Regions from separate parts of the Nigerium sp. genome, predicted to be linked through region 1. Evidence: predicted binding sites of a transcription regulator. Region 1 holds the regulator's gene; the other holds the start of a gene.

Region 1 (15,968 bases):
GGGGCGCGGGTCACCACCTGGACCGGCTCGACCTGGAGCCCGCCGGCCACCGTGCCGGGCGCGTCGGCGTTCTCCGACGTGGACTGCGCCTCCGCGTCCGCCTGCGTCGCGGTCGACGACGCGGGGCACGCGAGCCGCTTCGACGGGCGGACGTTCGCGGCGGCAGCCACGATCGCCGCAGGCGTCCCGCTGACGGGCGTGTCGTGCCCGACGGCGACCAAATGCCTGGTCAGCGGCGCCGACGGGACGATCCGCCAGTGGAACGGCGCGTCCTGGGCCAACCTCGGCGCCGTGTCGGCGGGGGCCCTCTGGGGCGTCGCGTGCGGCTCGACGACCTTCTGCGCAGCGCTGACCGACGACCGGCAACTGCTGATCGGCACGGCGAGCGCGGCGGGAGCCTCGGCGCGCACCTCCGGGCAGGCCGCGAAGCCGCGCCACGAGCGGCGCCCGGTGCCCGCGGGCCTGCTGGAACGTCCGGTGCGCCGGCTCGGCTGAGACGCCGGCCGGCCGATCGCCCCTGCTCGCTGGGTGCCCGGGGCAGCCCGGACCCCGGCTGTGCCCATCAGCCCTCGGGCGGCACGATCAGGTGGGTGTGGTGGGCCGCGAAGGCGAGCAGGTCGGCCCACTCGGCGGCCACCATCGCGGTCGACTTCCCGGCGCCGTGCCCGGCCGAGGAGTCGACCCGCAGCAGCACCGGCGCCTCGGACGCCTGGCTGTGCTGCAACGCGGCCGCGAACTTGAAGCTGTGCAGCGGGACGACCCGGTCGTCGTGGTCGGCCGTCGACACCAGCGTGGCCGGGTACGCGATGCCCGGGTCGACGTTGTGCAGCGGGCTGTACGTATAGGCGGCCTCGAAGCCCTCCTTCGTGTCGGGATCGCCGTAGTCGGAGACCCATGCCGACCCGATCGTGAAGCGGTGGAACCGCAGCAGATCGAGGACGCCCACGCTCGGCAGCGCCGCGGCGAACAGGTCGGGGCGCTGCGTCAAGAGCGCCCCCGCGAGCAGCCCGCCGTTGCTGCGCCCGTGAACGGCGAGGTGCGCGGGCGAGCTGACGCCGGTCTCGACGAGGTGCTCGGCGACCGCGATCGCGTCGTCGAAGACCTTCTGCTTGTGGGCGAGCCGGCCGTCCTCGTACCACTGCGTGCCGAACTCGCCCCCGCCGCGCAGGTTCGCCAGCGCCAGGACGCCCCCGGCCGCCAGCCACGCCGACCAGCCCGGCCGATAGTCGGGCTGCAGCGGGATCTTGAACCCCCCGTAGCCGTACAGCAGGGTCGGCCGCGGCCCCGGGGACGCCTCGGGCGCCGGCTGGTCGGGCGCGTGCGGCTCGGGCTCGGCCGTCGCCGTCAGGACCGGCCCATCGTCGAGCGCCGGCTCGGCCACCTCGGGATCCGGCCCGGGCACGCTCGCCGCCCGGACGAGGAAGTACGGCACCGGCGTCCCGTCTTTGCTCTCCGCCACCCGCCGCTCCACGGTGTAGGGCGGCGCGATGCGCTCGACCGAACCGGCCAGCTCCAGCGGACGCACCCGCCCGGACGCCACCTCGAACGCCTGGAGCGGCGCGTCCAGCGTGCTCACGCCGACGTACGCCTCTGGACGCCTCGGCGACGCGTCCAGCGCGACGATCGCCCCGACCGGCAGCTCGACGTCGCCCAGCCCGATGCCCGACAGGGACGCCCGCCGCAGGCGACCCTGCGCGTCCGCCAGATCGACAAGCAGCAACTCGTCGCCCGACGCCGCCACCGACATCAGCGTGTCGGCAGACTCGGGCACCACCTCGCTGACGCCGGCCTCCGGCGCTTCGAGGTCGATCGCGACCACGCGGCCGCGCGGGGCGTCGAGGTCGGTGCGCAGCAGGGCGATCGACCCGACCGTGCGGATGAACTCGAACTCCGCCACCGCCTCATCGACCACCCGGACGCACTCGCCCAGCACCGACCGCCCCTGGGCGGTCGTCAGGGGGTACGCCCACACACGGTTGCGCCGCTCGGTGCCGCGGCCGACCATGACGATGACCCAGCGCCCGTCGGCCGACACCTCGGCCCAGGGCATCAGGCGTTCGTCGTCGTCGAACGCGACCACCAGTTCGTCGGACGCCTCCCCCACCCGGTGCAGCATCAGGCGCGCCGGACCCAGCTCGTCGGTGTCGGTGCCCCGCGCGTGCGTCGCCTGGTCGTAGGTGAGGTACAGGTAGGACGCCCCGTCGGGCAGCCACTCGGCGTCGCTGAACTTCGCGATCACGTCGGGCTCGGCGATCGGCTCGCCGCCCGACTCCAGATCCAGGACGCGGATCGCGCGCCAATCGGAGCCGCCGTGGCTGACCCCGTAGGCCAACCGGCGGCCGTCGTCGGAGAGGCTCGCGAACGCCAGCGAGTCGGTGCCGTCGGCCGACCAGCGATTCGGGTCGAGGATGACGCGCCCGCCCACCACCAGTTCGTCCAGCGAGTCGGCCACGTACCAGACGTCCTGCGCCTGCGAGCCGTCGTTGCGGGCGAGCAGGAACCTGCCGCCGCGCTCGTGCGGGAGGCCGGCCCGCGGACGCGCCATGACGCGCCCCATCACCTCGGAGAACCACCCGCGCTCGGGCAGCGCCGCCAGCGCGCTCTCGGTGAAGGCCTGCTGCCGGGCGACCCACTCGAGCGTCTCGGGCGCCTCCGCGTTCTCCAGCCAGCGGTACGGGTCGGCGACGGGGTGGCCGAAGTGGTCTTCGACCAGGTCGTCGCGTCGCGTCGTCGGGTACTCGCTCATGGGCCGAGTCTAGGGGCGGCGTCCGACAGTGTCCGTGGGCGGGTGCGGGGGCGTCCGGCCGTGCGAAAGACGGACGCCGGCGGCGTCCTTCAGTCCCCGGTGGACGCCGAGACCGAGCGGCCCGTGAGGGACGCGACGTCGAGCCGCACGAGGACGCCGCGCTCGCCCGGCGCCCACGACGGGTTCAGCGCCGGACGAGGACCCTCGTGGCGGGTGGTGCGGCCTCGGGCGAGCACGCTCCAGCCGGTCGCCGTCTCGGGGTCAAGGTCGTCGACCTGCACGACGGCGTCCACACCCTCGGCGAGCTCGGCGAGGATCGACTGCGGGTCGACGGCGAAGAAGACGGATTCGCCGACGCTGGTCAGGGTCACCGGCAACACCTGCACGCCGCGCGAGGACGCCCACGCGACGCGGCCGACCGCGGCGTCCGCCAGCAGGTGCCCGCACTCGTCCGGGCTGATCTCCCAGAAGTACCCCGTCACTGCTCCTCCGGCGGGTCGTCCTCGGTGAACGTCGTGCGGCCGTGCAGCTTCGCCGCGAGGTCGTCGTCGATGTTGTCGCTGATCACCGACACGATCCTGAGGGCCTGCCGGAGGTGCTCGGGCACGAAGGGCTGCGCGAGGATCGACATGGTCACGAAGACCCGGTCGCGGATCAGCATGAACCGGACGTACCGGGCATCTGTGTTCAGGTCGCTCAGCACCTCCATCGCGCGCGAGCGCCCCTCCACCTCGTGCACGAGCCCGGAGAACAGGAGGACCTCCTGGGCGTCGGACGTCGGCCGCACGAACAACATCGTCGAGCCGACCCGGAGCGCGAAGTCGCCGTCGGAATCGCGCAACGGCGGATGGCCGATGATCGCGGAGAGCTCGGCCTCGATCATGGCGTCCAGGTCGGCCCAGTCGCGCGGCAAGTGGACGACGGTGCCGGCCGTGCGGGCCACCGTCGGCACCTGCTCGACGGGCGCCGGGGTCAGGATCTCGGCGAGCTGATCGGGAGCGAGAAAGGCGGGGTGCGGGATGCCGTAGACGCTGCGCAATGCCGACACGGCGTCCTCGACGAGGGCCGTCGGATCCTCCTGGTCCCCCTGCTGCCAAAAGTCGCTGCCCGGACGCCCGCCCCGCTCGTCGGGCGCGTGCCACCCCAGCGATTGCATCAGGGCGATCTGCTCGTCGGTCAACCGGAAGCCGTCGGCCAGGTCGGCGTTACTGGACGCCTCGGCCAACAACCGGCCGTGGTCCAGGCACCGGAAACGGACGTACGGCCCGCCCGCCGCACCGGACATCATCTCCCCGATGTTCAGCGTGGCGCCGTCGTCCATCATCGAGACCACCTCGGCGAGTTTCTCCCCGAAACCCACCCAAGCCTCGTTGGTGCTCCGTTCCAGGTCGAAATCGGAGACGTTCGACGTGTGCCCGTCGTCGTTCATGGCGGCCAACCTACCCAACGGTCGTGGCGCGCATCACCCCAGCAACGCTGAAATCGCCACGATCGTGGGGACCGTGAGGATCGTGGACCAGAAGACGGCGTCCCGCGCGAGCATTTCGCGGACGCGGTAGCGCGCCGAGATGACGAACACATTCTGTGCGGTCGGCAGAGCCGCAATGACGGCGACGGCGAAAAGCTCGTGCCGAGCCAGGCCGAACAGCATCCCGATGCCGATCGCGGCGAGCGGCATGAGGAGCAGTTTGATCGCCATCGTGACCCACAACTCGAAAGAATGGGGCCCCTTGCCCGGAAGCGGGCTCAGCCGCAGCGAGACGCCGAACGCCATCAGCATCATCGGGATGGCCATCTGCCCGACCATGGACACCCCCGACGCGACCATCTCCGGCAGTTGCAGGTGCAGCAGGTTGACGGCCAGCCCCGCCAGAATGCCGGCGGTGATCGGGTTCCGGAACGGCATCGTGATGTAGCGAAGCGCCGACAGGCGTTCGCCGTTGCGGCGGGCCACGCTCAGGTCGAGCGCGGCGAGCGCGATCGGCTGCATGAAGCCGACCTGCATGAGCATGATCGGCGCCATCCAGGCGCCGTCGCCCAGCAGGCTGATCGCGATCGGCAGGCCGAGGTTGCCCGCGTTCGTGTAGCAGGAACACAGCGTGCCGATGACGTCGCCCTGCTTGTCCTGGTGCAGCGCGACGCGCTCGAACACGAGGTAGGACGTCGCGGCGACCACCACCGCGAGCGCCGAGACGATCAGCGTCTGGCTGAACGCGTGCTCCAGTGAACCCCTCCCCACGAGGTTGAACATGAGGGCCGGGGACGCGATCAGGAATGCGATGTTCGACATCAGCCGCATGCCGCCCATGTCGATGATCCGCAGGTGGGCGGCGACCCACCCCGCGGCGATCACCAACCAAATGGACGCGAACGCCCCCAGAGCCTGGACCACACGCCGAATGGTAAGCCCCGATGCCCTCCCCTGGCCTAGCATGTGCCTGCCATGGACACCGCCCGCGCCCCTCGTAATCACGTCATCGACCTCGCGCGGGCGTCCTCGATCGTCATGGTGGTCGTGTTCCACGGGCTGCTGTACAAGATCGGCTTCGAGGGCGGTCACCCGACGATGACGCCGTGGGCTCCCCCGCATTTCCCCTGGTGGCTGATCAGCTGGTTCCTGATGTGCATCCCGGTGTTCTTCGTGGCCGGCGGCTTCGCGCACGCCCTGATCGTCGACCGGACGCGGCGGCAGCACACCGGCTTCGGCCACTACCTCGCCAACCGGGGGCGTCGCCTCGTGGGCCCGCTGCTGTCGTTCGTGACGGTGTGGGCCGTCGTGGCGTCCATCGCAGCCTGGACCGGCTGGTTCGAGCCGGCCGTCACCCTGAGCCGGCAGTTCATGCAGTTGCTGTGGTTCCTCGCCGTGTATCTCGTCATCGTCGGGATCGCCCCGGCCATGGTGAGCGCGCACGACCGGTGGGGGTGGCGCGTGCCGGTCGTCCTCGCGGCGCTGGCCGCCCTGGTGGACGCGTGGTCGTTCTCGGTGGACGACTACGAGATCCGCAACCTGAACATGCTTCTCGTCTGGCCGTTGGTGCATCAGCTCGGCATCGCCTACGAGCGCGGCTGGTTCCGGCGCGGCCCGGGTTGGACGCCGTGGGCGGCTCTGGTGGCCGGGGTCGGCGGGGTCGCGACGTTGGTCTTCGCGTTCGGCTACCCGGGCTCGTCGATCGGGCTGGCCGACATCCCGATCGCGAACGTCCAGCCGCCCACGCTCGCCATGGCCTTCCTCGCGCTCGCCCAGTGCGGCGTCCTCGGGCTGGTCGAACGATCGGGGGTCCTCACCACGGTCAGTCCCCGCTTCGAGAAGGCGCTCGCGACCATCAACGCGCTGATGATGTCGGTGTACCTGTGGCACATCCCGTGCATCATCCTGGCGGCGGCCGTCGGGCTGATCGTGGGCATCCTCGTCCCGCCGCTCGCGCCGCTGCTGCTCAGCCAGCTGATGATCTCGGCGATGACGCTCGCGCTCTGCGCGCTCATCGTGCCGCTGATCGCCCAGGTGGATCTGCGGCTGATCCCGCCGCTCGGTGCGCACCAAAAGCTGGGAAGGGCTGTCGTCGCCTACCTGATCCTCACCAGCGGCACCACGCTGACCTGGCTCAACGGCACGGTGCTGCACCCCCGGTCGCCGTGGTCGACCGCGGGCGTCCTGCTGATCTGGCTGGGGTCGTGGCTCATGGCGAAGGCCGCCGACGGGCGCGCCGAGTCGGTGGTGTGAGGCTTCCGGCGACCGGGTGACAGGCGCCCCACGAACGATGAGCAGCCGTCCAGGCCGGCTCCCGCGAGGGGCGCGGGCCGCACCGAGGGCGTCCCTGGTCGGGGTTGCCCGGACAGCATTCGACCGGGGGCCGTGAGCCGGCCCCCGGTCGAGGGATGGGATCGGTAGACACCTCCACATGCTCCGAGTCCCGCGGCGGCGAACCGCCAGGAGGGATTGATGAGCGGGTCGCTAGGAACGGGCGCGCGAAGACGCGTCCGAACCGACGCCGCGATGACGTGCGGCCCGCTTCACGAGGTCACTGACCTCGGGATCCGTCAGGGAGTAGATCATCTCCCTGCCGCGTCGCTCACCGATGACGATTCCGCCGGAGCGCAGCACCCTGAGGTGCTGCGATACCAGCGGCTGCGACACCGCGAGAGCGTCGACCAACTCGTTGACACTGTGGTCGCGCTCGGTGAGCAACACAACGATTCCGACCCGAATAGGTGATCCCAGCGAACGGAAAAGTCCCCCGACTGTTTCCCATTCACCACTGGTCGGCATTTCTTCTTTTCTTGGGGCGTCAACTGGTCCCTGTACACCCATCATGAGAGCAAGCGTAATCGGAAACCTGAATATTAGAAAGTTCACGGCAACGCGCACGCGAACCACAGCGTTGTTTGCGACAGGGTGTCTTTAAAATGCCTAGTCACCACTGCCTTCTCCCATAAAGCCCGACCATCCGGAGATGCGTGACCAATAATGTCCCCCTAATGGTGGACAACCGCCACACCCCTGAGCGTTAAATGCCTACGCCGCTTGCCCGAATATAAGGTTCACCTACCAACTGCATCCGCCATCCACCCGGCTCTCGACGCGCGAATCATGCCCCCCGCGCGGGTGACAAAGCCGGTTAAGTGAACGTAAAAACTCATTCGAATGTTCGCCTCGAATACCACCCACGATCCGGACGCCGAGCGCCGATCCGCGGGCCTCCACGAGCACCGGACTCCCCCGAACGGCCACACGGGACCGCCCTGGGGGGCGAGGTCGACGCGCCCACCCCGGGCGCCGGGACGCTGGAAGCCGGACGGACGCGCGTCTCCCCCAAGCAGCGACATCTCCCCGCGTACCGGCGTGATTGACACCGCGCCTCGCGACTCGCTAGCGTTCGACCGCGCACTTTGCGCGCTGAGGCCGTCGAAGGAAAGGGGGCATCGATGATTCAGATGACGTTCACGCTCGTCGCGTCGGTCCTGACCGTTTCCGGCCCAGCCCGTCTGCGTTGATCGCCGGGCCCCCAACGGCCGGCTGAGCCGCCGCTTTGCGTCACCACACCCGGTAATGGCTGCGCCTTCGTGCGCCATCACCGCGCCCGTCCCGAATACCACGCGCTCATGAGCGCGCCGCCCATTCCGGACGCCTGCCCCGACTGATCTCGTTTCACAAGGACTTTGCATGCACCGCCACGCGGCGCTCGAACGCGCCCTTTTGCAGGACCACACCGCCGAACCGCCCTCACATTCGCGTGCGAGGACGCCGCCTCCATCACGCCTCGACGACGTCGACGACCCCGCGGAGGGGGTGATTCCATGCGGACCATCCTTCGTCGCCTCCACCGCCTGCTGCGGCGCTGCAGCGCGACACTCGAGCGCGCCCAGCACCAACGGGACGCCCACCGGGCGCGCTTGCGTCGGTCGTGGCCGCCCCTGCGGTGAATATGCCGGGCCGAGGCCGGACAGACACAGCACAGCGGCCCCGGCGAGGGGGAAGAACCCCCCGCCGGGGCCGCCGAGCGACTCCTGGGCTTCTCCCCAGGACGCCGCGCCTAGCTGCAGCCGGACGTCGACCCGCAGCCCTCGCACACGTAGCAGCTACCCGAAGGCCGCATCTTGGTGCCGCAGGTGAAGCACAGCGGGGCGTCGACCGAGAGACCCGTCACCTTCTCCATGAGCTCCGACGTGGTGTGCGGGCTGCTCGTCGACTCGCTGATCGGCCGCGCCTCCACCAGTGCCGGCTGATTCGGGCCCGACTCGTCGAACCGAAGGTTGTCGACGTCATCGTTCTTCAGCGACTCTGAATCGATCATCTCGGCCTCGTCCTCCTCCGAGATGTACGAGCCGGTCGCGACGTACCGGGCCCGCTCGGCGGCGGTGTAGATGCCCAGCTCGCCGCGCTCGTCGAAGCTCAGGTAGTCGAGCGCCAACCGCTTGAACACGTAGTCGATGATCGACTGAGCCATCCGCAGGTCCGGGTCGTCGGTCATGCCGGCCGGCTCGAACTTCAGGTTGGTGAACTTCTGCACGTACGTCTCCAGCGGCACGCCGTACTGCAGCGCGATGCTGATGGCGATCGAGAAGGCGTCCATCACGCCGGCCAGCGTCGAACCCTGCTTGCCGAGCTTCAGGAACAACTCACCGAGGCGTCCGTCCTCGTACTCGCTGGACGTCATGTACCCCTCGGCGCCGCCCACCGTGAACGACGTGGTGCGCGACAGCCGCTGCTTCGGCAGGCGCTGGCGCCGCGGCCGGTACTCGATGCGGACCTCGGGCTCGGCCGACGCCTTCGCCTCCTCGGCCTTCTTCTTGCCGTCGGACAACGGCTGACCCACCTTGCAGTTGTCGCGGTAGACCGCGAGCGCCTTCAGCCCGAGCTTCCAGCCCTGCATGTAGACGTCCGCGATCTCCTCGACGGTCGCCGACTCCGGCAGGTTCACCGTCTTGCTGATCGCGCCCGACAGGAACGGCTGCACCGCAGCCATCATGCGCACGTGACCCATCGGCTGGATGGCCCGCTGCCCCATCGCCGTGTCGAAGATCTCGTAGTGCTCCTTCGCCAGCCCGGGGGCGCCGACGACGTGCCCGTGCTCGGCGATGTACGCCACGATGCCATCGACCGCGTCCTGCGCGTAGCCCAGCCTGCGCAGCGCCCGCGGGATCGTCTGGTTCACGATCTGCATCGAGCCGCCGCCCACGAGCTTCTTGAACTTCACCAGCGAGAAGTCGGGCTCCACGCCGGTCGTGTCGCAGTCCATCATGAAGCCGATCGTGCCCGTCGGCGCCAGCACGGACGCCTGCGCGTTGCGGAACCCGTCCTTCGCGCCCACCTCGATGACCTTGGCCCACTGCTCGGTGGCCAACTCGTGGATGGGCTGGTCGGCACGCTCGACGATGCGCAGATCGTCATTGGCCGCCTGATGCTTCCGCATCACCTTCTGGTGGGCCGACGCGTTGCGCGCATACCCGTTGTACGGGCCGACGATGCCGGCGAGCTCCGCGGAACGACGGTACGACGTGCCGGTCATCAGCGACGTGATGGACGCCGCCAGCGACCGCCCGCCCTCGGAGTCGTAGCCGCGGCCCATCGCCATCAGCAGGGCACCGAGGTTGGCGTAGCCGATGCCGAGCTGCCGGAAGTTGCGGGTCGTCTCCCCGATCGCCTCGGTCGGGAAATCGGCGAAGCAGATCGAGATATCCATCGCCGTGATGATCAGCTCGACGGCCTTGACGAACGTCTGCGCGTCGAACGTGTCGTCATCGCGCAGGAACTTCAGCAGGTTCAGGCTGGCCAGGTTGCACGAGCTGTTGTCGAGGCTCATGTATTCCGAGCACGGGTTGGACGCCGTGATGCGCCCGGTCTCGGGGTTCGTATGCCAGGCGTTGATCGTGTCGTCGTACTGCACGCCCGGGTCGGCGCACTCCCACGCCGCCTTCGCGATCTTGCCGAACAACTCGCGCGCGTCGACCTCGTCGATCACCTCGCCGGTCATGCGCGCCCGCAGCCCGAAGCGGTCCCCGTTCTCCACCGCGGTCATGAACTCATCCGACACCCGCACCGAGTTGTTCGCGTTCTGGTACTGCACCGACACGATGTCGGCGCCGCCCAGATCCATGTCGAAGCCCGCGTCGCGCAGCGCGCGGATCTTGTCCTCCTCGCGGGCCTTCGTCTCGACGAACTCCTCGATGTCGGGGTGATCGACGTCGAGCACGACCATCTTGGCCGCCCGGCGCGTCGCGCCCCCCGACTTGATCGTGCCCGCGGATGCGTCGGCGCCGCGCATGAAGCTGACGGGGCCGGACGCCGTGCCACCGGAGCTCAGCAGCTCTTTGCTCGAGCGGATGCGGGAGAGGTTCAGGCCGGCGCCGGAGCCGCCCTTGAAGATGAAGCCCTCCTCCTTGTACCAGTTCAAGATGGAATCCATCGAGTCGTCGACGCTGAGGATGAAGCAGGCCGACACCTGCTGCGGGCTGAGCGTGCCGACGTTGAACCACACCGGGGAGTTGAAGCTGAAGTACTGGTGCAGCAGCATCCAGGTGAGCTCCTGCTCGAAGATCTCGGCGTCCGCCGGCGTGGCGAAGTAGCCGCACTCCTCGCCCGTCGCCCGGTACTTGGACACCACGCGGTCGATGATCGTCTTGAGCGACGCCTCCCGCTTCGGGGTGCCGACGGCGCCGCGGAAGTACTTGGTGGTGACGATGGTGGATGCGTTCAGACTCCAGAAGTCAGGGAACTCCACCCCGCGTTGCTCGAAGACGGTCTCTCCCGTCTTCCAGTTTGTCTGGACCACGTCGCGCTGCTCCCACGTGACCTCGTCGTAGGGATGCAACCCCTCCGTCGAGAACACGCGCTCGATCGTGAGCCCCTGGGGCTTGCTCGACGACCTGCGCGCCGACTGCTTGGTCTCGGTCATGGGGAACCCTTTCCGCTTCTTCCGTGGGGTTGACATCAAAACAGTTGGTCGGCGTCGGCCAACTCGGCCTCCGCCTTCTTCTCTTTGGCTTCTGCCTCGGCGACCATCTCGCGAAGGCGGCGGATCTCCGCCTCGAAGTCGTCGACGGACTCGTAGTGCTGGTACACCGATGCGAACCTGAGGTAGGCGACCGCGTCGAGCTCTTTGAGGGGGCCGAGGATCGCGACCCCCACCTCGTCGGTCGGCACCTCGGCCTGCCCGCTCGCCCGCAACGTTTCCTCCACCCGCTGCCCGAGCTTGGCCAACTCGGCCTCCGTCACCGGACGGCCCTTGCACGCCTTGCGCACGCCCCCGATGACCTTCTCGCGTGAGAACGGCTCGACAACACCGCTGCGCTTCACCACGACGAGCTGCATCTGCTCCAACGTCGTGAAACGGCGGGCGCACGAGCGGCACTCGCGCCGACGGCGGATGCTGCTGCCGTCTTCGGCGACCCGGGAATCGAGCACACGGGAGTCGTGGTGCCGACAGTACGGACAATGCATCGGCGGCCCTCCCTCCCTGACGTGCCGTCGCCCGGCGCCCTCGCTGTGGACGGCCCTGTGGACGACTTGTATATGAGGTGTGCATCTGCAACCACAACCTGTGGGCAAAGCACATCGGTGTAACTACTACATGTAGTAGGTTAGGCACGAGGGGAGGCCGACGCAACCCCACGATCAGGTGACACGCCGCGTCCAGCCTGGAAGTGAAATTTCACTTTCGCGACAGCCGTCGCCGGTCGGCGGACCGGCTGGCAGCCTACTCCTCACGGTGCCCCGCGCCGAGCGCCGACAGGCTCGCGAGCCACCCGTCAGGAACGCGCGTCGGGCAGCACCGGGCCCGCGGCCACCATCGGCTGCGCGGGGGCCGCTGTAGTGACAGGCGCGTTGCTGACCGAGAAGAAGGCGATCAGCACCGTGGTCGTGAGGATGCCCAGGACTGCGGCGACAGCCCCCACCAGCACGGCGAGGCCCCGCACAGTCCACTCATAACGATGACGCACCACAGCAGCCGGGCGCGCCGCACCGGTCATGGACGGCGCGACCCGACCACTCGGGGCCACGCACGAACGAACCGGACCCGGAACGTGGCACCACGCCTCCGACCCCGGCCGCCGCGCCGAGGGACCCTGCGCCACGGGGCCGACGTGCGTCGCGCGCTCGGCTCGCCGGCGAGGCTTCACGGGCGAAGCCGGCACCTGATCGATGAACGGAGCAGTCATGACAACCTCCAAGCGAGTCGAACGTCTGTTCGACAATATTATCGAACGATCGATCGGATGCAACACCCAATCGCTCGCGTGTTCGAGGGATCTCGACCACGACCGACACTTCACCACGCGGGTCTGACACTTTTTTCGCAGCGGTCGGCAGCCGACGGCGCGACACGTCGAACAGATGTTTGAAATCGGCGTGTTCGATTCCCTACGCTGGGGCCATGGGCACCGACAACACCCCTAAGAAGCAGCGCGGCCGTCCGCGCAAGGTCATCCCGCCGCAGGAGCGGCGGGGGCGTCCGCGTGACGCCGATCTTGAGGAGCTCGGCAAGGTCGTGAAGAAGCTCGGGCGCGTCAGCGCGTTTCCCGACGGTCCCGCCGATGCCTACGGGCTGACGCTGCGGCAACGCATGATCCTGTCCATGATCAAAGAGTCGATCGACAGGCGGGGCTACCCGCCCACGATCCGTGAGATGGGGGAAGCCGTGGGGTTGGCGTCCCCCAGCAGCGTCAGCCACCAGCTGCGCGCCCTGGAGGCGAAGGGCTTCCTGCACCGCGACCCGAAGCGCCCGCGGGCGCTGATGGTGAGCATGCCTGGCGAGGCGTCCCCCGATGCGCAGGCGAACGAACCCGTCGTCGACGAGACCGAGACCTTCACCGCCACCGGGAACGCGGTGGCCGTCCCGGTTGTCGGCCGCATCGCGGCCGGCGTCCCGATCCTGGCCGAACAGCGCATCGAAGACGTGTTCCCCCTTCCCCGCGAGATCGTCGGGGAGGGCACCTTGTTCCTGCTCGAGGTCAAAGGCGATTCGATGATCGAGGCGGCCATCTGCGACGGCGACTACGTGGTCGTCCGGCAGCAGCCCACCGCGATCAATGGCGATGTCGTCGCGGCGCTCATCGACGACGAGGCGACCGTGAAGACGTTCAAGAAGACCGGCGACGGCGTGTGGCTCCTGCCGCACAACCCCGCCTACGAACCCATCGACGGCAGTGATGCCGCCATCCTCGGCAAGGTGACGGCGGTTCTCCGCCGGCTCTGACCGCTAGCCGGTTTGGGCGGACGCCGCCTGTGCCAGCCGGCGCAGCGCGGCGACCGCCACCTCCCGATCGGTCGTCGACCAGAAGGGAGGCATGGAGGATCGCAGGTATCCGCCGTAGCGGGCCGTCCGCAGCCGCGGGTCGAGCACCGCGACCACGCCGCGGTCCGTCGTTCTGCGGATCAGGCGTCCGGAGCCCTGCGCTAGCAGCAGCGCTGCGTGCGCCGCGGCCACGGCCATGAAGCCGTTCCCGCCCGCCTCCGCCACCGCACGCTGGCGTGCCTGCAGCAGCGGTTCGTCGGGGCGCGGGAACGGGATCTTGTCGATGATGACGAGCTGACACGTGTCGCCAGGGACGTCCACCCCCTGCCACAGCGAGAGGGTGCCGAAGAGGCTGGCCTGCGGGTCGGCGATGAAGCGCCGCGTCAACTCCGACAACTGCGCATCCCCCTGGCAGAGGATCGTCTTGTCGGGCAGTTCCTCCCGACAGTGGCGGGCCGCCGCCTCCGCGTTGCGCTGGGAGGCGAACAGGCCGAGAGTGCGCCCGTCGGCCGCCCACAACAGCTCGGCCACCTCCGCCAGCGCCTCGGCGCCGATGCCGTCCCGACCGGGCGGCGGCAGGTGCCGGGCGACGTAGAGGATGCCCTGGCTGGAGTAGTCGAAAGGCGACCCGACGTCGAGAGCGCGCCAGCCCACGGCGTCCTCGTCCGGTTCGTCATCGCGTCCGTCCAGACGTTCGTCGCGCCACAGGCCCACCGACCTGGCCACGGTCTCGAACTCACCGCCCAGCTTCAGCGTCGCCGACGTCAGCACCGCGGGGGTCTCGGCGAAGATCTTGTCCCGCATCAGCAACGCCACATCGAGCGGAGCGACCACGAGCCATCGACCGAACCGCTCCCGCTCGCTCACCCAGACGACATCCGTCGGCTTCATGGACGCCATCTGGTCGGCGACGTCGAGAACCTCCTTCGCCGCCGCGGACGCCTGCTTCTTGTCGGAGTCGTCGTCGCCCCCGCCCAGCGCCGACACGGCCCGCCGGCTGACTTCGCGAATCAGCTGCAACGTCAGCGCCAGCTCACCGTCGGGGTCGGTGACGCGCTCGACGGGCGCGGCGTCCAACGCGCTCCGCAGTGTGTCGGCCGTCTCCAGGAACTCCAGCCCCAGATCGTCGTCGAGCCACGGCAGGCAACGCTTCGCGACCCGCTCCACCTGCTGCGGGCTCAACTCGTGCGAGGCCGCGCCTGTCACACGGGACACCAGTTCGTGGGCCTCGTCGATCACCAGCAGATCGTGCTCGGGCAACGCCGTCCCGCCGTGCATCGCGTCGATGGCGAGCAGCGCATGGTTGGTGACGACCAGCTGGGAGACGCGGGCGATATCGCGTGAGCGCTCGACGAAACACTCCGCGCCGAAGGGGCACTGGGCGGCGCCCAGGCACTCGCGCACCGGCACGGAGACCTGGGCCCATGCGGCCGGCGTGTGGGTGGGCGCGTCGTCGCGGTCGGCAAGACCGCCGTCGGACGCCTCCTCCTCGGCCCACTCGCGCAACGCAACGACCTCGGCGCCCAACACGGACGTCGCGTCGGCCGCACTCTCCCGCAGCCGTTCCGCGAGTTCGCCCCCGCCGAGAAGGGTCGACTGGCCGCCGTCCTGACCCTCGCGGGCCCGAAGCAGGCACACGTAGTTGGACCGCCCTTTGAGCACCGCGCTCGTGATCGTGCGCCCGGTCACCGTCGACGCGGCCTTCACCGCGGCCGGAATGTCGCTGTTCGCCAACTGCGCCTGGAGCGCCAGCGTCGCGGTCGCGACGACGACCCGGCTCTGGGGGTTCTCGGCCAGGTGGGCGAGGGCGGGCGCGAGATAGCCGAGGGACTTGCCCGTGCCTGTGCCCGCCTGGACGAGCAGATGGTCGCCTCGCTCAAAGGCCGTCGAAATGGCCTCCGCCATCGCTCGCTGACCGTCGCGTGGTGCGCCCCCGATGGCCTCGACGGCGGCGCCCAGGATCGCTTCGGTCTTCGTCACCGGGACACGGTACTTCACCCGCACCAGCGCTCGGCCGCGTCCTGGGTCGAGGGGACTGGAAAGCGCTCCGGTCGCCAACATCCGGACAACACTCGCACTGCGCCGATCGGCGGGCAGCGGCCCATCGTGGGAGAGGAAAGGAGAAACCGATGACCACCGCGCTGCGCCGACCTCGTCCTACCCGGACTTCCACGATGGGGCCTTCCTCAGGGCGGCCCGACGACGAAGTCAGTCCTGGCCGTCCGGGTCCGGGTCGGAGGCCAGCTCGGCGAGCACCTCGTGCAGTTCCTCCGCGAGCGGGGGCCTGGCGGGTTCGGCGTCCCCCAGCACGAGGCGTCCGTCCACCATCGTGGCAGCCCGCACCTCTCGGACCGCGTCCACCGGGATCGGCCCGAACAGATGAGGGAAGCGCTGGCCGCCCTCGACGGCCTCGACGCGTACGCGCGTGCCGTGAGCCGCCAGGACGTCCCGATCCAACTCGAGCACCACGAGCGGCTCGGGGTCGTCGC
Region 2 (15,968 bases), on a different contig from region 1:
ATCCCGGGTGGGGTGAGTTCGCCGGTGCGGGCCTTCGGCTCGGTCGGGGGGACGCCGGTGTTCCTCGCTGCGGCGAAGGGCCCGCACGTCATCGACATCAACGGGCGCGAATACGTCGACCTCGTCTGCTCGTGGGGCCCCGCCCTGCTCGGGCACGCGCACCCCGAGGTCGTCGCGCGGGTCAACGAGGCGGCCGCCCGCGGCCTGTCGTTCGGGGCCCCGACCACCGCCGAGGTGCAACTGGCAGAGCTGATCCGCGGCCGCGTCCCGTTCGCCGAGAAGGTCCGGTTCGTGTCGACCGGCACCGAGGCCACGATGACCGCCATCCGGCTGGCCCGCGGGGCCACCGGGCGCGACAAGATCGTGAAGTTCGCCGGCTGCTATCACGGCCACTCGGACGCCCTTCTCGCCGAGGCCGGCTCCGGCGTCGCGACGGCCGGGCTGCCGGGCAGCTCGGGCGTGACGAAGGCGTCCGCGGGCGACACGATCGTGCTCCCCTTCAACGACACCGACGCGCTCGCCGCCGCCTTCGAAGCGAACCCGGGCGAGATCGCCTGCGTGATCACCGAGGCCGCGGCGGCGAACATGGGGGTCGTGCCCCCGGCGCCCGGGTTCAACGAGGCGATCCGCGGCCTGACGAGGGAGAACGGCGCCCTCATGATCTCCGACGAGGTGCTCACCGGGTTCCGGGTGCACCCGTCGGGCTGGTGGGGCCACACCGACGGCCAGCCCACCCCCGACCTCGTCACGTTCGGCAAGGTGGTCGGCGGCGGCATGCCGCTGGCCGCGCTCGGCGGGCCGGCGTCCCTCATGGACCTGCTCGCGCCCGTGGGCCCGGTCTACCAGGCCGGCACGCTGTCGGGGAACCCCCTCGCGACCGCCGCCGGCATCGCCACGCTCTCCCTCGCCGACGACGCGGTGTACGCGCGCGTCGACGAGGCGTCCGCGGCACTGCAGCGCGAGGTGCACGCGGCGCTGGCGGCCGCCGGCGTCCCGCACCGGGTGCAGGCGGCGTCCAACCTGTTCAGCGTGTTCTTCGGCGAGAACGCCGACGAGGTCGGCGTGACGAACTACACCGAGGCGAAGACGCAGGAGGCGTTCCGCTACCCGCCGTTCTTCCACGCGATGCTGGACGCCGGGGTCGCCCTGCCCCCGAGCGTCTTCGAGGCCTGGTTCCTGTCGGCCGCCCACGACGACGAGGCGCTCAACCGCATCGTCGACGCGCTCCCGGCCGCGGCGAAGGCTGCCGCCGAGGCGCGCGGCTGACCGGCGTCCGGGCTGGTCACCCGCCGGCCGGCGGGTGGGCTACTCGGGTGGGCTACTGGGTGTCGCAGGCGGACGCCTTGCGCAGATCCTTGCGCAGCTCGGGCGGCAGCGCGAACGTGAGGTTCTCCTCGGTGAGGCGCTCCTCGACGGCCGCGGGGTAACCCCGCGACTCCAGGAACTCCAGCACGCCCTGCACAAGCGCGTCCGGCACGGACGCCCCCGACGTCACGCCGATCCTCTCCACCCCCTCGAGCCACGCGGGCTCGATCTCGCCGGCGTTGTCGACCCGATGGGACGCCTTCGCCCCGGCCTCCAGCGCCACCTCGACCAGCCGCACCGAGTTGGACGAGTTGCGCGAGCCGACCACGATCACCAGGTCGGCGTTCTCGGCGATCTGCTTCACCGCCGACTGCCGGTTCTGCGTCGCGTAGCAGATGTCGTCGCTCGGCGGGTCGATGAGCTGGGGGAACTTCTCGCGCAGCTTCGACACCGTCTGGTAGGTTTCGTCGACGCTGAGGGTCGTCTGCGACAGCCACGCGACCTTGCTCGGGTCGGCGACCTCGACGCCCGCGACGTCGTCGGGGTGCTCCACGAGGATGATGTTCTCGGGCGCCTCGCCCGTGGTGCCCTCGACCTCCTCGTGCCCGGCGTGGCCGATGAGCAGGATCTGCTGGCCCTGGTTCGCGAACCGCTTCGCCTCGTGGTGCACCTTCGTCACCAGCGGGCAGGTCGCGTCGATGGTCTTCAGCCCCCGCTCGGACGCCTCCGCGTGCACCTGCGGAGACACCCCGTGCGCCGAGAAGACGACCGTCGCACCCTCGGGCACCTCGGCCAGCTCCTCGACGAAGACGGCGCCGCGCGCGCTCAGATCTTCCACCACGTGCCGGTTGTGCACGATCTGCTTGCGGACGTACACCGGCGGCCCGTACGCCTCCAGCGCCCGCTCGACGGTGATGACGGCCCGGTCCACCCCGGCGCAATACCCGCGCGGGGCGGCGACGACAACGCTCTTGGTCATGCGGGCCAGTCTAAAGAGCACCCAACCCCAGTCCCAAAGGCGGCCGACGCACGACGAGGGACGCCCGTGCTGTAACGGCTGAATGTCCGAGGCCCGGTCTAGGGTGGACGCCGTGCCGCTCACCAGTTCCCCCGAGAAGCCGCAGCCGCTGCGCACGGTGGTGGCTGCCCTCAAGGACTGGGTGGAGCGCACGAACGCGATCTGGGTCGAGGGGCAACTCATCGAGATCCGGCGGCGGGCCGGGGCGTCCCTGCACTTCCTGCGGCTGCGCGACACGCTGGCCGAGGTGTCGGTGACGATCTCGGCGTCCACCGCGGTGCTCGACGCCGCGGGCCCGTTGACCGAGGGCACGGTCGTCGCCGCGTGGGTGCGGCCGACGCTGTGGCCGAAGTCCGGCTCGCTGACGTTCGAGTGCCGCGACATCCGGCCGTCCGGGGAGGGGCGCCTGCTGGCGCACCTCGAGCAGCGCAAGCGCGCCCTGCAGGCCGAGGGGCTCTTCGACCCGGCGCGGAAGCGGCGGCTGCCGTTCCTCCCCCGTGTGATCGGCCTCGTCACCGCCGAGGGGTCGGCGGCTGAGCGCGACGTCGTCGAGAACATCCGGCGCCGGTGGCCGGCGGCCGTGCTGCGCATCGAGCACGCGCTCGTCCAGGGCGAGAAGGCGGCCCTGCAGGTGGCCGACGCGCTCCGCGCGCTCGATCGAGACGAGCAGGTCGACGTCATCATCGTCGCCCGCGGCGGCGGCTCGCTGGAGGATCTGCTGCCCTTCTCCGACGAAGGGCTCGTGCGCGCCGTGTTCGCGGCGCGCACGCCGGTGGTGAGCGCGATCGGCCACGAGTCCGACACGCCGATCCTCGACCTCGTGGCCGATCTGCGCGCCTCCACGCCCACCGACGCGGCCAAGCGGGTCGTGCCGGACGCCGAGGCCGAGCGCGCGGGCCTGGAGCAGGCCCGGCAGCGCCTCCGCCAGGCGATCGCCGGACGCCTCGAGCGCGAGGCGCGCTGGCTCGCCGACGTCCGCTCGCGCCCGGTGCTGCGCGACCCGGGGGCGTCCGTCGAGATCGCTCGCGAGCGCGTGACCGACGCCACCGGACGCCTCCGGCGCGCCGCCGCGGCGGCGGTGCGAGGAGAGCAGGCGTGGCTGGAGCACACGCTGGCCCGGGTCCGGGCGCTGTCGCCGCGTGCCACGCTGCAGCGCGGCTACACCATTCTGACCAGGGACGACGGCTCGACGGTCACGTCGGTGACCCAGCTCGAGCCCGACGACACGATCGTCGCCCGGCTGCTCGACGGCGAGGTCGCCGCCGCGGTCATCGACATCGAACCCCACGACCCCGAGGAAGAGGAATCATGAGCGACGAGCCCACCTACGAGAAGGCGCGCGAGCAGTTGACCGAGGTCGTCCGGGAGTTGGAGTCGGGCAACGTCCCGCTCTCCCGGTCGCTGGAGCTGTGGGAGCGGGGCGAGAAGCTGGCGGCCGTCTGCCAGCGCTGGCTGGACGGCGCGAAGGCGAAGATCGCCGAGGCCGAAAAGCTACGAACAGATTAAGGACTGCAACTTTCACGGCAACAAGCGGCGCCCCCTGTTTTGATTTTTAGTCGTTAGGGCTACATTAGAGGTGTCGGGAGGTACCCGGCAGGAAGAAAAACAGGAAGGCAGACATCATGAACTTCGTCACCGAGGGCCTCAACAAGCTCTACAGCGCGTGGCTCGAAGGCGCCGAGTCGATGGCCAAGGCCTACTACTTCGGCGACATCGACAGCGACGAGAACAACTGACCTCAGGTCACCGTCCATCCGTCCACCACTACTAGCCTGACAAGGAGTGTTGCGATGCTGAACTTCTACACGGTCCAGATCCCGCAAGAGATCGACCCCGTGGAGAACGACGCCATCGGCGTGATCGACGCCACGTAACCTCGTCGGCAAGACGGGGGTACTGGCCACCCAAGGTGCGGTACACCGCATCCCCGTGAAAACAAGGAAGATGAAGCCCTCACCACAACGCGGTGGTGAGAGGCTTCCCGCATTTAACGGGCATTTCGCAATCTTTCCCGGCCGATCGACGCACCGTTCGGTGATTCTTCAGCGCGGGGCGTCCCCCGTGCGGGGGACCTATTCGGTCGCACCCACGAACCTCACGAAGTTCTCCTGAGAAACAGACAAACGCGACCGTAGATTTTCCTGAAACCGACTCGTCACCGTAGCGTCGCCGTGAACGCCTCGAGTTGGTCGTAGCGGACGTCGCCGCTCACGATCGTCGCGTGGTCGGCGTCCAGGCGCACGAGCGCGCGCGTGCGCCGGTCCTGCGAGACGTACCGCGTCCACGTCACGTCGCCGACCCGGGACTCGCCGTCCGCCCGGCCGTCGCGGGTGACGTCGCGCACGAGCAGCTCGGGGAGGGCGTCCCGCTGGTCGATCGCGAAGTACTGCCGCTCCGGCGAGAGGAACCCGAGCGCGATCGTGTTGCCGGGCACGGGCTCGCGGTTCAGCCCCGCCTGGCCGCGCGGCGTCCACCGCGCGCGGGTGGCGACCCAGCCGTCGGGCAGTTCGGCCGGAGCCAGCACCGGGTAGCCGGCCTCCCGGGCGGCCGCGACCACCGGACGAGCGTCGACCACGTTCGGCTGCGGCTCGGGAATCCGGGTGAACCACGCGACGATCAGGAACACCGGCACGAGGACCACGACCATCGCGACGAGCAGGTGGATCACGGGCGGGTTGGGGCGGGCCATGCGGGCGATTCTCGCACGGTCGTCCAAGCCTTACGTGGCGGCGTCCGGGTTGAGCGGGCATCGCCGGGTCGGCGACGATGGGCGCATGCACCCCGGCTCCCCCGACGACGCCCCCGTCACGCTCGCGCGGGCCGACACGCCCGCGGGCGAGGTCGCGCTGCGCTCCCGCGGGAACGTCGTCGAGCTGATCGTCAACGGCGTCTTCGCGATGGACTCGGTCGAGACGGCGTCCGAGATCGCGCTGGCCGACGCCGCCGGACGCCCGCCTGGCCGCGTGCTCGTCGGCGGGTTGGGGTTGGGCTACACGGCGTCGGCGCTGCTCGACAACGGCGCGACGAGCGTCGACGTCGTCGACCTGGCCGAGCCGCTGCTCGACTGGGCGCGCGCCGGCGTGACCGAGCGGCTCGGGCGGGTGGCGTCCGACCCGCGCGTGCGGCTGCACGCCGGCGACATCGCCGCGTGGGCGTCTCCGGAGAGTGCGCCCACGCGCGGCGGCCCGTGGGACGCCGTCCTGCTCGACGTCGACAACGGGCCCGGCTTCCTCATCCACGACGCGAACGAGCGCGTCTACTCCGCGGACGCCCTGGGCGCATTCGCCGGCCGCCTCGCGGCCGGCGGCGTCCTCGTGGTGTGGTCGGAGTCGCCCAGCCCACCGCTGTGGGCAGCGCTCCGCACGCTGGACGCCGCCGCCGAGGAGATCCTCGTGCCCGTCGAGCGCGACGGACGCCGGTTCGACTACGCGCTCTACCGCGCGCGCCGCCCGGCGTGACCCGCCGTATCGCCCGGCGTCACACCCCGTAGTCGCCCAGCAGGTCAGTGACGAGGGCGGCGATCGGCGAACGCTCCGACCGCGTCAGGGTGACGTGCCCGAACAGCGGGTTGCCCTTGAGCTTCTCGACGACCGCCGCGACCCCGTCGTGCCGGCCGACCCGCAGGTTGTCGCGCTGCGCGACGTCGTGCGTGAGCACGACCTTCGAGTTCTGCCCGATGCGCGAGAGCACCGTGAGCAGCACGTTGCGCTCCAGCGACTGGGCCTCGTCGACGATCACGAACGCGTTGTGCAGCGAGCGCCCGCGGATGTGCGTGAGCGGCAGCACCTCGAGCATGTCGCGCGCCAGCACCTCCTCGACCACGTTCTTGTGGGCGATCGAGCCGAGCGCGTCGAACACGGCCTGGCCCCAGGGCGACATCTTCTCGTGCTGGTCGCCGGGCAGGTAGCCGAGCTCCTGGCCGCCGACCGCGTACAGCGGCCGGAACACGATCACGCGGTCGTGCTGCGACTTGTCCAGCACGCACTCGAGCCCGGACGCCAACGCCAGCGCCGACTTGCCCGTGCCCGCGCGGCCGCCAAGCGACACGATGCCGACGCTGGGGTCGGTCAGCAGGTCCAGCGCCACCCGCTGCTCAGCGGAGCGGCCGTGGAGGCCGAAGACGTCCCGGTCGGTCCGGATGAGCCGCAGCGTCTTGTCGGGGTGCACCCGGCCGAGCGCCGTCGAGCCGCCGCCGCGGGCGACGACACCCGTGTGACAAGGCAGATCGAGCACCTCCGCCGTCGTGACCTGCCCCTCGTCGTAGAGCTGGTCGATCGCGGCGGCGCTCAACTCCAGCTCGACCATGCCGGTCCAGCCGGACTCTCGGACGAGTTCGTGGCGGTACTCCTCGGCGTCCAGGCCGACCGACGCCGCCTTGATGCGCAGCGGGAGGTCCTTGGTGACCAGCGTGACGTCCCGGCCCTCCGCGCGGTAGTTCAGCGCGACGGACAGGATGCGCGAGTCGTTGTCGCCCAGGCGGAAGCCCGGCGGCAGCACCTCCGGATCGGTGTGGTTCAGCTCGACGTGGATCGTGCCGTGCGCGTCGTTGACCGGCAGCGGCCGGTCAAGGCGTCCGTGCTGGCCGCGCAGGTCGTCGAGGAAACGCAGCGCTGTCCGCGCCGCGAAGCCCAGCTCCGGATGATGCCGCTTCGCCTCCAGCTCGTTGATGACGACGAGCGGCAACACGATCTCGTGCTCGGCGAAGAACCGCAGGGCGTGCGGGTCGCTGAGGAGCACGGACGTGTCGACCACGTAGACCTTGGTCTGCTGGCCGAGGGCGGTGACGGGGGCGGCGTCCGGAACGAGCTGGGTCTGGTTATCGAGCACGTCGGTCCTTCTTGTCTCAGGGCCGCGCGGGGGGACCCACCCGGCCTCGCCTGTCGGTTCAGCCGGTAGCATCCCTGAAGGGATCAGGTCTCATCGATCGAGTGCCTCCCGGAGCGGACGCCTCGGCGGCGTCCACAGCGGCACAGTAACCCGAGGCCGGGGCCGCTTTGCACCCAACGCGCCGACAGTTTCGCTGATGTTCATCTCCACTCCGAGGCCGCCTAAGCCGCGGACGCCCACGCGGCGGCCGACCGCGCCGGCGGCGTCCGAACCCACCCGTGAGCACGACATATGCCGTGGTACTAAAGTACCGACCTCGTCGTTCGATGGTGCCGAACACCCTCGCCGGGCTGGAGTCCGCGCACCGAAGGGGGCTAGCTTTGTTGTCAGCGGTGGTCCGAACGTCAGGCTCGCTGGTCCCGAGCCACCGAACTTGGGGTTGACTCCCTCCATGGTCAATCCCGCACCGTGCGAACAGAACCGCCAGCCCGTCCCCCGAGGCTGGCGGTTCAGCTCGTTAACGGGCGGTGCGCAGAACCGACGGCGCGGTCACCCGACCGGACGCCGCCTCAGCGGCCGTAGCGGCGCTCGCGATTGCCGTACGAGCGCAGGGCGCGCAGGAAGTCGACGCGCCGGAAGTCGGGCCACAGCGCCTCGCAGAAGTAGAACTCGCTGTGCGCCGACTGCCACATGAGGAACCCCGAGAGCCGCTGCTCCCCCGAGGTGCGAATGATCAGATCCGGATCCGGCTGGCCGGCCGTGTAGAGGTGCTCGGCGATGTCGTCGATCTCCAAGGTCTGCGCGAGATCACCGAGCGACGTGCCCCGCGCGGCCTCCTTCGCGAGCAGCGACCGGACGGCGTCCCGCAGCTCGTGCCGCCCCCCGTAGGCCACCGCGACGTTCACGCGCATGCCCTCCACGGACGCCGTCGCCTCCTGCGCCGCGCGCAGGCTCGCCGCCATCGTGTCGGGCAGCAGCGACAGGTCGCCCACCGGCTTGACGCGCCACCGGCCCGTCGCCGCCAGCTCCTCGACCAGGCCGACGATGACGCCCAGCAGCGGAAGCACCTCCGCGTCCTCGCTGCGGGTGAGGTTCTCGGTGGACAGCACCCAGAGCGTGACCGTGCCGATGCCGGCCTCATCGCACCACTGGACGAAGTGTTTCAGCTTGTCGGCGCCCGCCTGGTAGCCCACCACGAGGGGCTGGCCGGGGGCGTTCAGCCGCGCCCAGCGCCGGTTGCCGTCGGCGAGGACGGCCACGTGCCCGGGCAGCCGCGCAGGATCGAGCTCGGCGCGCAGCCGCTGCTCGTACGTCGAGTACAGCAGCCCCGCCGGATGGAGCCGGTCGGCCCACTCGCGCGTCTTGGCCCACGACATGGCCCCCAGGGTAGCGGTCGGATGCGCGCCGCGGCAGAAGCCCCCGGCGCCCCCCGTGCAGGCGCACCCTCCCCCGGACGCCTCCCCCGGCGCCCGCTCGACGCGGACGGCCACGTCAGCGAGAAACCAGGTTCTCCAACGGCTCACCGCGCCGCAGCCGCTCGATGTTGCGGCAGATGAACTCGCCCGCCCCGACCGCGCGTCCGCCGGCGACGTGCGGGGTGATGATGCAGTTCGGGGCGTCCCACAGCGGCCCGTCGGCCGGGTACGGCTCGGTGGCCGTGACGTCCAGCGCCGCGCCGCCAAGGCGTCCGGAGCGAAGGGCCGCGTCGAGGGCGTCCTCGTCGATGGTCGTGCCGCGGCCGACGTTCACGACCCAGGAGATGGGCTTGAGCTGCGCGATCCGCTCGGCATTGAGGGCCTTGTCGGTCTCGGGCGTCGAGGGCAGCACCATGACCAGCACGTCGGTCTCGGGCAGCAGCTCCGGCAGGGACTCGTCGGTGAACACCTCGAAGCCGGCGCGCTCGCCGGCCGAGTTCGCCACCCCGCGCACGTGGGCGGACGCCGCCGCGAACAGCTTCGCGGCCGTCTGCCCGATGGACCCGAACCCCCAGATGAGGACGTTCGCCCCGATCAGCGTGGCGACCCGGTCGTCGGGGTGGAGCGCCCTCCAGGCGCCGAACTCGTCGTGGGCGAAGACGTGCTGCTTCTGCAACTCCAGCAGCCGAGGCAGCCGATTCACGCCCGCGAGGGCGAGCGCCAGCGCCACCTCGGAGACCGTCTGGTCGTGGAACCCGCGCCCGTTCGTGATCTGCACGTCGGGCCCGAAGCCGGCCTTGAGGACGCCGTCCGGCCCCGCCGCCAGCGTCTGCACCCACCGCAGCCGGGACGCCTCCCGCGCGAGCTGGGTCACCGCGGGCGCGGCACCGCCCTCGACGACGGCCGCGTCGGCGTCCAGATGCTCGGGCGGCACCAGCTCACCCGGGTCGACGTACACGACGTCGACGCCCTCGGGCGGATCGAACTCGAACGGGGCCGTGGAGGTGACGAGCAGCTTCATGGCCTCATCCTAAAGACGGCTCGCTCAGGCGCGCGACCAGAGCGCCCGCCGGATGCCCTTGACCGTGGACGCCGGCGCGAAGCACGTCTCGCCGCGGCAGACGTACACCGTGCCGCCCGTCTCGACGTCGGCGTGCTGGTCGTACTCGGCGTCGACCTGGCCCGCCCCGCCGATGGACGCGTGCGTGATCTTCGCCTCCTCCGCTTCGCCGGCGGACGCCTCGTCGGAGCGCACCACCGGACGCTGGTCGAAGTGGTGGGCGAACCCCTTCGTGCCGGGCTTGCCGGCCACGATCACCGTGCCGGACGGGGCCATCCGCCAGGTCGCGACGGCGGCGCGGGACAACGGGCTGCCCGAGGCGTCCACGACGACCGCGACGGCCGGCTTCAGGCCCTGACGGGCCTCGTCGGCGATGATCACGTCGGTGAGCGCCGCCGGCGCGAACCGCGGGCCGGCCTCGACGGTGCCCCACGTGGTCCGGGCGGCGGCGTCGGCTCGTTCGAGGAAGTCGGGCCGGTCGGCGAGCAGCCCGACCACGCGCAGCGCCGACACGAGCGAGCTGGTGCCGGACGGCGTCGGGTTGTCGGACACGTCGCGCGGGCGCGCGTAGAGCCCCGACGTGGCCGACTCGCGGGCGTCGTAGAAGCCTCCGTCGTCGGCGCCGAAGCGCTCGATCGCCTGATCGAGCAGCCGGACGGCGTGCTTGAGCCACCCCGCGTCCCCCAGCGCACCCGCGAGGTGGCCGAAGGCGAGGGCGAGGGCCCCGTAATCGTCGGCGAACGCGCGCACGGTGGAGACCACCCCGTCGTGGGACGAGCGTCGCAGGCCGCCCTCGGCCCAGTGCAGGGCCCACAACGTCTCCGCGGAGTCGCGCGCCAACTCCAGCCACTCCGGCTCGTCGAAGATCAGGGCGGCCTGCACGAGGGCGTCGATCATCCAGCCGTTCCAGGCCGTGACGACCTTGTCGTCGCGCGGCGGCGCGAAGCGCGTCTGCCGCTCGGCCAGCAGCCGCTCGCAGACGGACGCCAGCCGCTCGGCATCCGGCACCCCGCGCAACTGCAGCGTGGACAGCCCGTACTCGAACGTGCCGGTCGTCGTCACGTGGAAGACACCCTCGGCCCATTCCGCGTCCTCCTCGCCGAGGCAGTCGACGAGCAGGTCGTGGTTCCACACGTAGTAGATGCCCTCATGGGGCATGCCGTGCGCGTCGGCGGAGTCGGCGTCCAGGCTCGCGGCGAACCCGCCGGACGGCACGATCATCTCCCGCTTCAGCCACGCGACGATGCCGCGCGCGGAGCGCTCGAAGAGCGCGCGCAGGGCCTCGTCGTGGCTCGGCGTCCGGCGCCAACCGCGTGCGTACGCGCCGAGCAGCAGGGCGTTGTCGTACAGCATCTTCTCGAAGTGGGGTACGACCCAGCCCGCGTCGACCGCGTACCGGTGGAACCCGCCGCCGACCTGGTCGTGGACGCCGCCGCGCGCCATCGCCTCCAGCGTGCGCTGGGCCATGTCGAGACTGGCGGGTTCGCCCTTCACGAGGAGGGCGTCCACCAGCAGCGGCGCCGGGAACTTCGGCGCGCCGCCGAAGCCGCCGTGCACCAGGTCGAACTCGGCCGACAGCTTGTCCATCGTCTCCCACACGTTGGGCGCCTGCTCGGCGGCCGGAAGCTGATTGATCGACGCGAGCTGTTCCACGATGGACGCCGCACTGCCGGTCACCTCGTCGCGCCGGGTGGCCCAGGCATCCGCGAGGGCCTCCAACACCTGCCGGAACGACGGCATGCCGCCGCGGGGCTCCGGCGGGTAGTAGGTGCCCGCGAAGAACGGCTCGCCGTCGGGCGTCGCGAACACGGTCATGGGCCAACCGCCCTGGCCGGTGAGGGCCTGGGTCGCCCGCATGTAGACGGCGTCGACGTCGGGACGCTCCTCGCGGTCGACCTTGATGGGCACGAAGTGCTCGTTGACGAACCGCGCGACCTCCGTGTCTTCGAAGGACTCGTGCATCATCACGTGACACCAGTGGCACGCGGAGTAGCCGATCGAGATCAGCAGCGGGACGTCGCGCTTCTTCGCCGACTCCAGCGCCGCCGAACCCCAGGGCCACCAGTCGATCGGGTTCGACGCGTGCTGCCGCAGGTAGGGGCTGGACGACTTCGCGAGGCGTTGGGGCATGGCCGCCAGCCTACTGGGGTCAGCGGCGCGGTCCGTCGTCGGCGAACGGGGCGGCGTCGGGACGCTGCTGATCGACCGGCACGTCGATGCGCCGCAACTGTTTGCGCATGCTGAAGAACAGGAACGTGATCACGAGGCCGAGGATCACGACGAGCAGCAGCGCCGTCCAGCCGGGTGCGACGAGCGCACCGAGGTCGAGCAGAATCATCATTCCTCCTTGCCCGGCCCAGCCTACCCCCGGACGCCCCTGGCGGCGGAGTCGCTCACGCGCCCCGCGCTCAGGCGGCCTCCTCGGCGTCGGGACGGCGGATGTCGAAGAGCACCCGGACGCACTCGTGCAGACTGAACCCCTCCCCGCCGGCGCGGGGCGCGATCCGGGCGGGGTCGTCTGCCCCGATCTCCGTCTCGAACGTCGCGATCGATTCCAACCCGGCGCCGCGGGCCGTGGCGTCCGTCACCACCAGGTGCTCGAGCGTCTCCGCGGAGACGCCGCCGAGCCAGGCGTCCGACAGCAGGCGTCCGTCGGGGAGCCGCACCTCGAAACGTCGCCACGGGCTCGCGGACCGCGTCAGCGTCAACCCGCCCTCGTGCACCACGACGTGATGCCGTCGGCACACCAGGACGAGGTTCTCCAGATCGGTGGGGCCGCCCTCCCGCCCACGCTCCCACCACGGGATCACGTGGTGGGCGTCCAGATGCCTGGTCTGATGGCAGCCGGGGAACTGGCACACCCCGTGATCGCGGACGCGCAGGGCGCGCCGCTGCGCGCGCGTGGCCAGCCGTTTGGCCCGGCCCATCCGCAACACCTCGCCATCGGCGGTCAGGACGCCTTGCAGCAACGCCGTGCACGCCAGGCGTCGCGCGACCGCGGGTTCGACCGGACCCTGACCGACGACGTGACACGCCCCCGCCTCAAGGGCGCGCCAGGACGACCGCGCCGCGGTATCGGGCGCGGCCGGCACGTCCTCGCCGACCAGGGACTCCGCGCTGACCTGCACCACGACCAGCGTGTGGTCGTCAGCCGGCTCGCCCGGCAGGCGGTCGAGATGCCCGGCCGCCACGTCGAGCAGCCCCTGGACGCGATCGAGCGGCTCACCTCCGTCGTCAGCCCCCCGCCGCGCGGCGGCCTCGACGGCGGCGTCGACCAGCGCCGCCTCCTCCGGCGCCAGGACGATGCTGATGCGCACCATGCCGTCGGCCGTGCCACGGCTGGAATACCGGCGCCGTTCCACCTGCCTGATCCGCGTGCCCGCGGCCCCCCGGTAGGCCGACACGGTTCTCGCGAGCTGGGACGCCGTCATCTCCAGCGCCAGGGCGCACAACTCGGCCTCGGCCAACTCGTCGCTGACCCGCGTCAACTCGCGGACCTTCGAGTAGGAGAGCCGCCCTGCCGCGAACAACTCCGACACCACCGGCAGCCCCCGCAGGGCCCGCGCGACCCGCACCTGCTCGCGCGACGCGCTGGCGCCCACCGAACACGCCCAGGCGAGGTAGTGCGCCGTGGACTTCGCACCCGCGAACGATGCCCACCCCTGCCCGGCGTCGAACTGCCCCACCAGGTGCAGGAACTCGAAATCGAGGCTCGCCCGGCGCGCGGCCAAGCCCTGAAGCTGCAGACCCATACCCTCCGCGACAAGCGGGTTCATCACGTCATCCGTCATAGGAGCATCCCAACACCCGGGTCTGACAGTATTCGTACGTTCGTTCTATATATGACCTCATTCGCATGCCAGGACGCCTCCGCGGAGGCGTTTCCGCGGAGGCGTCCTGGGTCGGGTGGTCGGTCGGGCGGTCAGATCTGGTAGTACCACTCCGCGTCGGGAGCGACGACGTGGGTGTCGAGGCCGGCGAAGAGGTCGTCCTCGGGGAGCTCGGTCGGCACCATCGAGCGCACGAGTTGGAAGTCCTCCGTCGGCCAGCCCACCTGCTGGATCTTCAGCGGGACGGCGAACCAGAAGCCGTCGGGGTCGACCTGGGTGGCGTGGGCCTTCAGGGCGGCGTCCCGGATCGGGAAATAGTCGCCGCACGGCACGAACGTCGTGAGCCGCGCCTCGGCCTCCGGGTCCTCCGCCCACTCTGACAGCCGCTCGGCGTACGGTGACGGCAGGCCCTCCTCGTGCATGAGTTGGTCGAGCCGGGCGAACCGGCTGCGATGGAACGACATCTGGTAGTACACCTTCGCCACCTGCCACGGCTCTCCGTGCTCGGGCCACTTGGTGGGGTCGGCCGCCGCGTCCAGGGCGGCCATCGAGATGCGGTGGCACATGATGTGGTCGGGATGCGGGTAGCCGCCGTTCTCGTCGTACGTCGTCATGACGTGCGGACGGAACTCGCGGATCACCTTCACCAGCGCGCCGGCGGCCTCATCGACGTCCTGCAGCGCGAAACAGCCGTCGGGCAGCGGCGGCAGCGGGTCGCCCTCGGGCAGGCCCGAGTCCACGAAGCCGAGCCACGTCTGCCGGACGCCGAGGATCTCCCGCGCCGTCTCCATCTCCTTCTGGCGGATCTCGGCGATGTGCTCCTCGTTGTACGGGTTCTCCATCTTCGGGTTCAGGATCGACCCCCGTTCGCCCCCCGTGCATGTCGCGACGAGTACGTCGACGCCCTCGGCGACGTACTTGGCGGTCGTGGCCGCGCCCTTGCTCGACTCGTCGTCGGGGTGCGCGTGCACGTGCAGCAGGCGCAGCGGGTCGCCGGAGGCGTCCACCCTGCGCGCGGTGTGATCGGAAGCCATGGGCACATTCTTGTCGCTCGCCGGGTCCGACGCATCTCGGGCCACGTCGCCATGGGGGAAGATGGCACCGTGACCCTCTCGGACGCCGACCGCATCGCCCGCCGCTACCCCCCGCGCCGCCGCGGGGCGTGGATCCCGGTGGCGGCGGTGCTGGCGATCATCGGCATCCCGTGGATGGCGTGGGCCGGGCTGCACGCGGCGAACCCCGACGTCACCGGCAAGGTCGTCGCGTTCGACGTCGTCTCCGACACCCGCATCGACGTGACGGTGACGATCCAGCGCCCCGATCCCGCGCGCGCGGCGACCTGCACAGTCGTCACCAAGGCGGTCACCTACGACACCGTGGGCGAGTTGCCGTTCGAGGTCGCGCCCGGCACGCAGGAACTGACGACGCAGGTGGTCTCGGTCCGCACCTTCAAGCGGGCGACCAGCGCCGAACTGACCGACTGTCGCACCGCCTGATAGGCTCGACGGATGGCAGATGAGCACAAGAACATCATCTGGCTGACCCAGGACGCCTACGACAAGCTCTCCAGCGAGCTCGAGTTCTTGAAGGGCGAGGGTCGCCAGAAGGTTTCGACGAAGATCGCGCAGGCGCGCGACGAGGGCGACCTGTCCGAGAACGGCGGCTACCACGCGGCCCGCGAAGAGCAGGGCCAGCAGGAGGCGCGCATCCGGCAGCTTGAGGTGATGCTGCGCGATGCCCAGATCGGCGAGGCCCCCGCCACGTCCTCCACGGTGGAGCCGGGCATGCAGGTCACAATCTGCTACGACGGCGACCCCGACGACACCGACACGTTCCTGCTCGGCTCGCGCGAGCTGCTCGGCCTGACCGACACGAACGAGTTGGAGATCTACTCGCCGCAGTCCCCCCTCGGCTCGGCCATCCTCGGCAAGGGCAAGGGCGACACCGCGACGTACGAGGGCCCCAACGGGCACGAGTTCGAGGTCAAGATCCTCGAGATCAAGGCCTTCCCGACCGCCTGACCCGTCAGTCGGCCTCGTCCAGCCGGGCCAACAGGTCCGCCGCCAGCGCGGGAGGCAACTCTCCCGCCGCGACCCTGGCGAGAATCTGATCACGAGCACTCCCGGACGCCGCGGGCGAACCTTCGCCTGCGGCGTCCTCGTCATGCTGGGGCTTCTCACGCTGGGGCTTCTCACGCTGGGGCTTCTCGGCCCCGGACGCGCACGCGCACGCCGGCCCGAGGTCGTCGGCGGCGAGTTCCAGGCCGCAGTCCACGCACCGCACCCGCGTCACCCGCAGCCGATGGCCCGCGCACCGCGGGCAGGAGGACGGCGTCCAGGTCTCATGGTCGGTCATGACGGCTCCTGCGTGACGGTCACCATGCCGACGACGACGTCGAGATCCAGGCGGCCCGCGCCCTCGCCGGCGACGTACTCGCTGAGCCCCGTCTCGCCGCCGGGCCAGGTCAGCCGCCCGACCTGCGCCTCGCCGGCGACCGTCACGTCGGCGTCCGG

What was found. The regulator LexA, encoded in region 1, represses DNA repair genes until DNA is damaged. The targets are predictions, from matches to a motif close to TCGAACANNTGTTCGA.
Region 2: the regulator LexA is predicted to act here: its motif matches at 13,449-13,464, upstream of WMJ97_RS04375 (DUF222 domain-containing protein).

Annotation. Positions count from the first base shown of each region.
Region 1 covers NZ_JBDHZL010000004.1:36,912-52,879, reverse strand. The annotation lists gene WMJ97_RS02080 (hypothetical protein) at 1-495, shown strand, start outside; gene WMJ97_RS02075 (prolyl oligopeptidase family serine peptidase) at 563-2,746, opposite strand; gene WMJ97_RS02070 (pyridoxamine 5'-phosphate oxidase family protein) at 2,836-3,228, opposite strand; gene WMJ97_RS02065 (YbjN domain-containing protein) at 3,225-4,175, opposite strand; gene WMJ97_RS02060 (AEC family transporter) at 4,209-5,138, opposite strand; gene WMJ97_RS02055 (acyltransferase) at 5,190-6,467, shown strand; gene WMJ97_RS02050 (metalloregulator ArsR/SmtB family transcription factor) at 6,699-7,058, opposite strand; gene WMJ97_RS02045 (vitamin B12-dependent ribonucleotide reductase) at 8,278-11,139, opposite strand; gene nrdR (transcriptional regulator NrdR) at 11,175-11,684, opposite strand; gene WMJ97_RS02035 (hypothetical protein) at 11,993-12,184, opposite strand; gene lexA (transcriptional repressor LexA) at 12,619-13,440, shown strand; gene WMJ97_RS02025 (ATP-dependent DNA helicase) at 13,444-15,384, opposite strand; gene WMJ97_RS02020 (DUF952 domain-containing protein) at 15,688-15,968, opposite strand, start outside.
Region 2 covers NZ_JBDHZL010000012.1:28,729-44,696, reverse strand. The annotation lists gene hemL (glutamate-1-semialdehyde 2,1-aminomutase) at 1-1,266, shown strand, start outside; gene WMJ97_RS04425 (4-hydroxy-3-methylbut-2-enyl diphosphate reductase) at 1,319-2,284, opposite strand; gene xseA (exodeoxyribonuclease VII large subunit) at 2,397-3,635, shown strand; gene WMJ97_RS04415 (exodeoxyribonuclease VII small subunit) at 3,632-3,829, shown strand; gene WMJ97_RS04410 (DUF4245 domain-containing protein) at 4,479-5,012, opposite strand; gene WMJ97_RS04405 (hypothetical protein) at 5,011-5,781, shown strand; gene WMJ97_RS04400 (PhoH family protein) at 5,801-7,150, opposite strand; gene WMJ97_RS04395 (isoprenyl transferase) at 7,720-8,526, opposite strand; gene WMJ97_RS04390 (NAD(P)-dependent oxidoreductase) at 8,642-9,586, opposite strand; gene WMJ97_RS04385 (thioredoxin domain-containing protein) at 9,611-11,755, opposite strand; gene WMJ97_RS04380 (hypothetical protein) at 11,775-11,963, opposite strand; gene WMJ97_RS04375 (DUF222 domain-containing protein) at 12,034-13,416, opposite strand; gene mca (mycothiol conjugate amidase Mca) at 13,548-14,489, opposite strand; gene WMJ97_RS04365 (DUF4307 domain-containing protein) at 14,559-14,951, shown strand; gene greA (transcription elongation factor GreA) at 14,964-15,476, shown strand; gene WMJ97_RS04355 (hypothetical protein) at 15,481-15,810, opposite strand; gene WMJ97_RS04350 (hypothetical protein) at 15,807-15,968, opposite strand, start outside.